Regions from separate parts of the Luteibacter sp. PvP120 genome, predicted to be linked through region 2. Evidence: riboswitches for the same ligand, from Rfam matches in the RefSeq annotation. Region 2 holds a riboswitch; the other holds the start of a gene.
The links. A riboswitch is a leader RNA that binds a small molecule or an ion and turns the genes downstream of it on or off. The one in region 2 is predicted to bind thiamine pyrophosphate.

Region 1: another riboswitch for thiamine pyrophosphate. It lies ahead of ACVKN3_RS04825 (TonB-dependent siderophore receptor); the one in region 2 lies ahead of thiC (phosphomethylpyrimidine synthase ThiC).

What each region holds. Positions count from the first base shown of each region.
Region 1 is NZ_JBSRXP010000002.1:207,405-210,814, forward strand. Features, by position in the region: gene ACVKN3_RS04825 (TonB-dependent siderophore receptor) at 1-1,950, opposite strand, end outside; TPP riboswitch at 2,007-2,103, opposite strand; gene ACVKN3_RS04830 (phosphotransferase enzyme family protein) at 2,107-3,258, opposite strand.
Region 2 is NZ_JBSRXP010000001.1:9,544-12,953, reverse strand. Features, by position in the region: gene thiC (phosphomethylpyrimidine synthase ThiC) at 1-1,632, opposite strand, end outside; TPP riboswitch at 1,697-1,803, opposite strand; gene ACVKN3_RS00050 (DUF3761 domain-containing protein) at 1,979-2,284, shown strand; gene ACVKN3_RS00045 (alpha-amylase family glycosyl hydrolase) at 2,382-3,410, shown strand, end outside.

The DNA of each region.
Region 1 (3,410 bases), on a different contig from region 2:
GCTGGCATAGCGCCAGCCGCCCAGGACGGCGAGCCCGGGCGCGAAGGGCAGGCTGTAATCGGCATACACGGCGGTGCGCCACCGCGGCACGTTGACCACCTGGTGATCTTCGTAGGTGGGTGCACCGGTGTTTTCCGCGCGCGCGCGGATGACGTTGGCACTGGCGGTGATCCGCAGGCGATCGGTGACACGGCCGGCCAGGTTCATCTCGATGCCCGTATGGACCTCCTGCCCCTGCTGCACGAAGGTGAAGCCCTCCGCCGTGCCGTCGGGGCGCGCGAACTGATAGGACTGGCGAATGCGATAGAGCGCGGCCTGCAGGTCCAGGGCATCGTTCACGGCGTACTTGATGCCGGCTTCCGCCTGGCGGGAATGCAGCGGCGCCAGCGTCGTGCCGCCGTTGGAGGTCCAGTACGGCGCCTCGCGGCCCAGCGAAAGGCCTTCGCCATAGCTTACGTAGGTGGTCAGCGGTGCGGTCGGCTGCCACAGCACGGCGGCCTGCGGCAGCGTCTTCGTCTGGCGGGTGGCACGCTCCAGGGCGCCGGCACTGTCATACGCCCGCTCGTCCAGCCGGACCAGGCGCGCGCCAGCCAATACCTGCCATTGCTCACCCAGGTGGACCCGGTCGATCGCGAACAGCGTGCGCTGCCAGCTGGTCAGCCGGCGCACCGAGGCGCCGGGCTGGTTCGGCGAGGGATCGAACACGGGCACCACCGGATCGTCGATGTTGGCGGTGCCCACGTAATCGTAGACGTAGGGACGCTGGTCGACGGTACGCCGGAACGCCGTGGCACCCAGGTTCACCTCGTGGTCCAGCGCCCCCGTGGCGAAACTGCCCGTGACCACGCCGCGCACTTCGTCGTTCTGCCGCGTGTCGTCGGGGCTGCGGAAGTCGTAGACGTCATAGTCGCCGTTGGGCGCGAAGAAATAACCCGGCGTGGCGCCCGAGGCGCACGACGCGGCGTAAAAACAGCCATAAGCGAAAGCGACGTTGTCGTCGATCGCCGTATGGCTATGTCCTGCCGACACCTGCGCGTTCCAGGTGTCACTGAACCGGTAATTGAAGCGAAGCGACGTATTGCTCGAATGGATGCCGACCGGGCGCTGCCATGGCTGGTAACCCAGCAGCCGCGTGCGATGCGGCTGCGGCGGGATATCGGTACCGCCCAGCAACTGATAGCCGGAAACCGAACGACCGCCGCTGGTCTGGTAGTCGGTATCCAGCAGCAACGTGGCCCGGTCACTGATCTTCCAGTCCACGCCGATCGAGACGAAACTGCGCCGGGCATCGGTGTGCTCGACCACGCCGTGGGTCTTTTCGTTGGCGGCGTTGACGCGCACGCCAAACGTGGGCGTGAACCATGTACCCAGGTCGAGTGCCTGGTACGCGGAACCATGCGAGTCGGTGCCTAGCGTCAGCGTGTGGACCTCGGCCGGACGCTTGCTGACATAGTTGATCAGCCCGCCCGGCTCGACGACGCCGGCCTCCAGGCCGCCGAGGCCCTTCAGCACTTCCACGCGCTCCTTGCCTTCCAGCGCCTGCAACTGCTCCGCCGACATGATCATGCCGTTGAAGCGGAAACCCGTGGCAAGGTCCAGCGGAAAACCGCGGATGGACACGTCCTGGTAGTAGCCGGCCGGCGCGTAGTTGTCGTTGATGGCGGCGTCGCCGCGGACCAGTTCGCTCAGCGAACGCGGCTGGCGATCGTCGATCTGCGCGCGGGTGATGACGGTGATGGCCGCTGGCGTGTCGTGCAACGTGGCACTGCCGAAGCTGCCGAAGGTATCCAGCTGCGAATCCGCTGCGCGATACCCGTCCGCCGTGTTGGCGTGCACGTCGACTGTGGGCAAGGTGCGCGCCTGCGCGGGCGGCGCGGTGTCGTCGGCCGCCCATGCCGACGGGGCGAGCGCGATCAGGGCGAGGGCAAGGCGGGTACGGGCAAGGGTCATCGTCGTCTTCGTGGGCAGGAACGAAGCGACGGCGCACCGCGCCGCCCGCAAGGACGTCCGTGGTGCAGCAAGCTCCCTACGCCGGTATTAACCGGGTCAGGTTCCAAGGGACTCTCTCAGCCCGGCATTCGCCCGGCACCCCCGCTTCTAGAACGCCTATTGAACCACGAAAGCACGATCGGCGTGGCGCAGGGCCTTGAGCAGCGCCTGCCCTTCATCGCCGGCGAACCACCGCGCATGACCCAGGAGGAACGTGTAGTAAGCCACGTCGGCATGGTCGCGGCGGCGCGTGACGCCTTCGAAATACTCCACTTCGGAGAGGGCGAAATCCACGTGGACCACCGGCAGCACGTCGGCGAGCACGGCAAGGTCGTCCGCGCCGAGGGGCCGCACGGAGCGGTAACCTTCCACGAGGGCCAGCGCCAGGTCGGTACGCGCGATCGCCTCCTGCCCCAGGTCGAGCCAGGCGATGGCATTGCGCTCGATGGCGGTGGCCAGGTCGAACAGGGCGAAGGTGCGTGCGCAGAGGCCGAAATCCAGCACGTCGGTGATCCGTGCCTCGTCGCCGGCGTCACTCCAGCACAGGTTGGACACGTGCCAGTCGCCATGTGTCCACAGGGGGGGCTGGCGGGCGATCCCGGCGGCAGAGCGCACCTGCCAGGGCTGGAGGGCCGCCGCGATCTCGCTGCGCCAGTCGCGTTCGTGCAGGTAGGCCGCCAGTGCCGGCCGCATCGGCAGCTGGGCCGCCAGCGTACCCAGCGCATCCCGTGCGCCGAGGATGTCCGCGCGGGCCACCAGCAGCTGCGTGCCCCGCTGGGGCGCGTCGAAGCCCTCGGCGGCGAGGTGCAGGCGGGCCAACATGGCGCCGGCGACCCTTGCGTGTGCGATGCCGCCGATGGGCGACCACGAGAACGCATCGCGGTAGACGTCCGTGCCGGTGGCGCATCGGTGCACCTCGTAGACCCAGTCGCCCTGGGCGACGGCGGAGTGCCCCGCGGCGTCGGCCAGCACCGCCGGCACGGGTATGCCCCGTGCGCGCACATGCCCGGCGAAGCGATGTTCCTCGCGCAGCGTAAGGACGTCACGTACCCGCCGGTGATGCCGCTTGACGAAGACCTCGCCGCCCGCCGTGGCGACCCGGGCCGCCGCGGACAGCGGACGTGGGCTGTGCCAGAGGATGGGGCCCGTCGCACCCAGCGCCGGATAGCCCACCAGTACCGACGAGACCTCGTCTGCAGCCAGGGGCGGCCAGTCGGGAACCTGCTGGTCGCCGGCCAATCCATGGGTGAAATGCGCGTCGTCGATCATGGGTCCAGTGTAGCGATGGGCGCCTTCCGCGTGCCGAATCGGCAAATTTGTCAAATTTCGCTCCATTCGATGGCGATGGCGCCGATAACCCTTCAGACTAGAACCGTGGATCGTGGAAAGTGCCGCTTCCGGCAACTTCGATCGATCCAATC
Region 2 (3,410 bases):
GCGCGCGGTGTCCGGGTCCAGCGCCAGGTTGAACTGGTCCTCCCAGCGGAAATCGAAGCGCGCGCGCGACAGCGCATCGTCGCGCAGCTTCGCGGCCGGATGGCCCTTGGCCAGGTCCGCGGCATGCGCGGCGATGCGGTAGGTGATGACACCCACCTTGACGTCGTCGCGATCGGGCAGCCCGAGGTGTTCCTTCGGCGTGACATAGCAGAGCATGGCGGTGCCGAACCAGCCGATCATCGCCGCGCCGATGCCGGAGGTGATGTGGTCGTAACCGGGTGCCACGTCCGTGGTCAACGGCCCCAGCGTGTAGAACGGTGCCTCGCCGCACAGCGCCAGCTGCTTGTCCATGTTCACCTTGATCTTGTGCATCGGTACATGGCCCGGCCCTTCGATCATCACCTGGCAGCCGTGGTCCCACGCGATGCGGGTCAGCTCGCCCAGCGTTTCCAGCTCGGCGAACTGCGCCGCGTCGTTAGCATCGGCGATGGACCCCGGACGCAGGCCGTCGCCCAGCGACAGCGACACGTCGTACTGCCGGCAGATGGCGCAGATCTCCTCGAATTTCTCGTAGAGGAAGCTCTCGCGATGGCCGGCCAGGCACCAGCGCGCCATGATCGAGCCACCGCGACTGACGATACCGGTGACACGCCGTGCCGCCAGCGGCACATGGGCCAGGCGCACACCCGCGTGGATGGTGAAGTAATCCACGCCCTGCTCCGCCTGCTCGATCAGCGTGTCGCGGAACACCTCCCAGGTGAGCTTCAGCGGATCGCCGCCGACCTTCTCCAGGGCCTGGTAGATCGGCACGGTACCGATGGGCACCGGCGCGTTGCGCATGATCCACGAACGGATGTTGTGGATGTTGCGGCCCGTGGAAAGATCCATGACGGTGTCGGCGCCCCAGCGGGTGGACCACACCAGCTTCTCGACTTCCTCGGCCACGCCGGAGCTGACCGCGGAATTGCCGATGTTGGCGTTGACCTTCACCAGGAAGTTGCGCCCGATGACCATCGGCTCGAGTTCCGGATGGTTGACGTTGGCGGGCAGGATCGCCCGCCCCCGCGCGATCTCGTCACGGACGAACTCGGGGGTGACGACGTCGGGAATCTCGGCACCGAAGCTCTCGCCGTCCGCGCGCCGTTCCGCGGCATCGCTCAAGGCCTGTTCCCGGCCGAGGTTTTCGCGGAAAGCCGCGTACACCATCTCTTCGGTGACGATGCCGGCTTTGGCGAATTCGTATTGCGTCACCAGGCGCCCGGGCAGGCCACGACGCAACGCAACCGGGGCGGGACAGGCTGGCACCACGGCGTCGGCGCTGAGGTTGCCGTTGTCTTCGGGCCGCACGTCGCGACCGTCGATGCGGACCAGGTCACGGGCCGCCAGCCAGGCTTCACGCACGGGCGGCAAGCCACGAGCGAGATCGATGCCCGCTTCGGCATCGGTGTAGGGGCCCGAGGCGTCGTACAGGTTGAGCGGCGCTTCGCGGGGGTCGCTCAGCGTGACCTGGCGAAAGGGAACGCGCAGGTGGGGATGACCGGGCGGGGAAAGATAGACCTTGCGCGAGCCCCGTATCGGGCCGGTGGTCACGGTCGCGGGCGCATCCGCGTTGACAGGCGTGTTCGAAAGCATGGATCTCTTCTCCTGGAGGATGGGAGACCCGGGGCGACGATAAACAGGGGTGCACGCCCCATGGCGTGCCTGGCATTCCCGTCCCTTCGCCGGCATGACCCGGATCAGGTTCGAAGGGTCCGGCCGCTGCCATCTCAGCCCTGCCATCGCAGGACACCCCTCGGAACGGGTCAGAGCCTACCCAGTTTCGATGGAAGGGAACAAGTGCTTGCCGCGGCGGCGTAAGCACCGCCGACCTGCAGGTAAATACGGCACGTCGTCACAAGAACCAGCCCTCCGCGGCGCGCGCGGCATGGTGCTTGCTCGTCGTTCCGGGCGGAATCACCGCCCGACCAAGGAAATGCCAATGCTTGCCCGTCTACTGCTGTCCCTTGCCGCCGCCGCGCTTTTCGCCACGTCCGCGCTGGCCCAGCAGGCCGTTCCCCAACAGGCGCGACCTTCCTCCTATCACCGCGCCGCACCGGGTGCCGCGTTGGTCGAGGACGGCTATTACACGAACCGGGACGGCATCCAGGTGCACCGCCCCACCCACACCACGAACGACCAGCCGCCCGCTGGTGCATCCGCACAATGCGGCGACGGCTCCTTCAGCTTCAGTCTGAACCGCCGCGGCACCTGCTCCCATCATGGCGGTGTGACGCGCTGGCTCTGATCGCGGCCTTGCAATCGGTTGCACCTAGCGGCACGATCGAGGGCTACGGCACGGGCCTCGCCTGAATCGACAGGCGCCCGGGGCCGACGGAGTAGCGATGAGCATGTTGTGCGACGCCGCGGAAGCCGGTGCGGATGCGTTTCACGAAGCGTTGGGCGGGACGCCCCGGCAAGGTCGGCAGGCAAGCGCGGAGGTGATTCGCCGTCTTTATCGGCTGCTGGAGGCACTCTACGGCCGTAGCGAAGGGTTCGCGGACCACTTCGCCGATTTTTGCGATCGCCTCGGCCACCTCGCCAACGCGCGCCCCGCGGCCCTGCGTGCCCGTGACGAACGACGCGCCGTGCGGCCCGACGGGTTCCTGGAGGAACGCCCCGTGGCCTATATGGCCTACGTGGACCGCTTCGCCGGGGATCTGAACGGCGTGCGCTCACGCATACCGCACCTGCAGAAGCTGGGCGTGACCTACCTGCACCTGCTTCCGTTCCTGCGCGGGCGCAATGGCGAGAACGATGGCGGCTTTGCCGTGCGCGCGTTCGACGAGATCGAACCGCGGCTGGGCACGATGGCCGACCTGGAAGCGCTGTGCACCGACCTGCATGCGGCGGACATCATGCTGTGCTCGGACCTTGTGTTGAACCATGTCGCGGACGACCATGCATGGGCACGCGCCGCCGCTGCGGGCGACGCGCAGTACCGGGACTATTTCCACATCCTGCCCGACCGGCAGGCATGCGACGCCTACGAGGTCGGGCTGGACCAGGTGTTCCCCGAAGCCGCGCCGGGCAACTTCACCCACGTGCCGGCCATGGGCGGTTGGGTCTGGACCACGTTCTATCCTTACCAGTGGGACCTCAACTACGCCCACTTCCCCGTGTTCGCCTCCATGGCGGAAACGATGCTGGGCCTGGCCAATCGCGGCATCGACGTGTTTCGCCTGGACTCCGCGCCGTTCCTGTGGAAACGCGCCGGCACCGCGTGCACCAACCAGCCGGAAGTGCACGTCATCCTGCAGGCGTTGCGCGCGGTGATCGAACTGGTGGCACCGGGCGTGCTGCTGAAGGCCGAGGCGGTGATGCCGCCGGCCGACGTGTCGCGCTACCTGGGCGACGCGCAGCATCCCGAATGT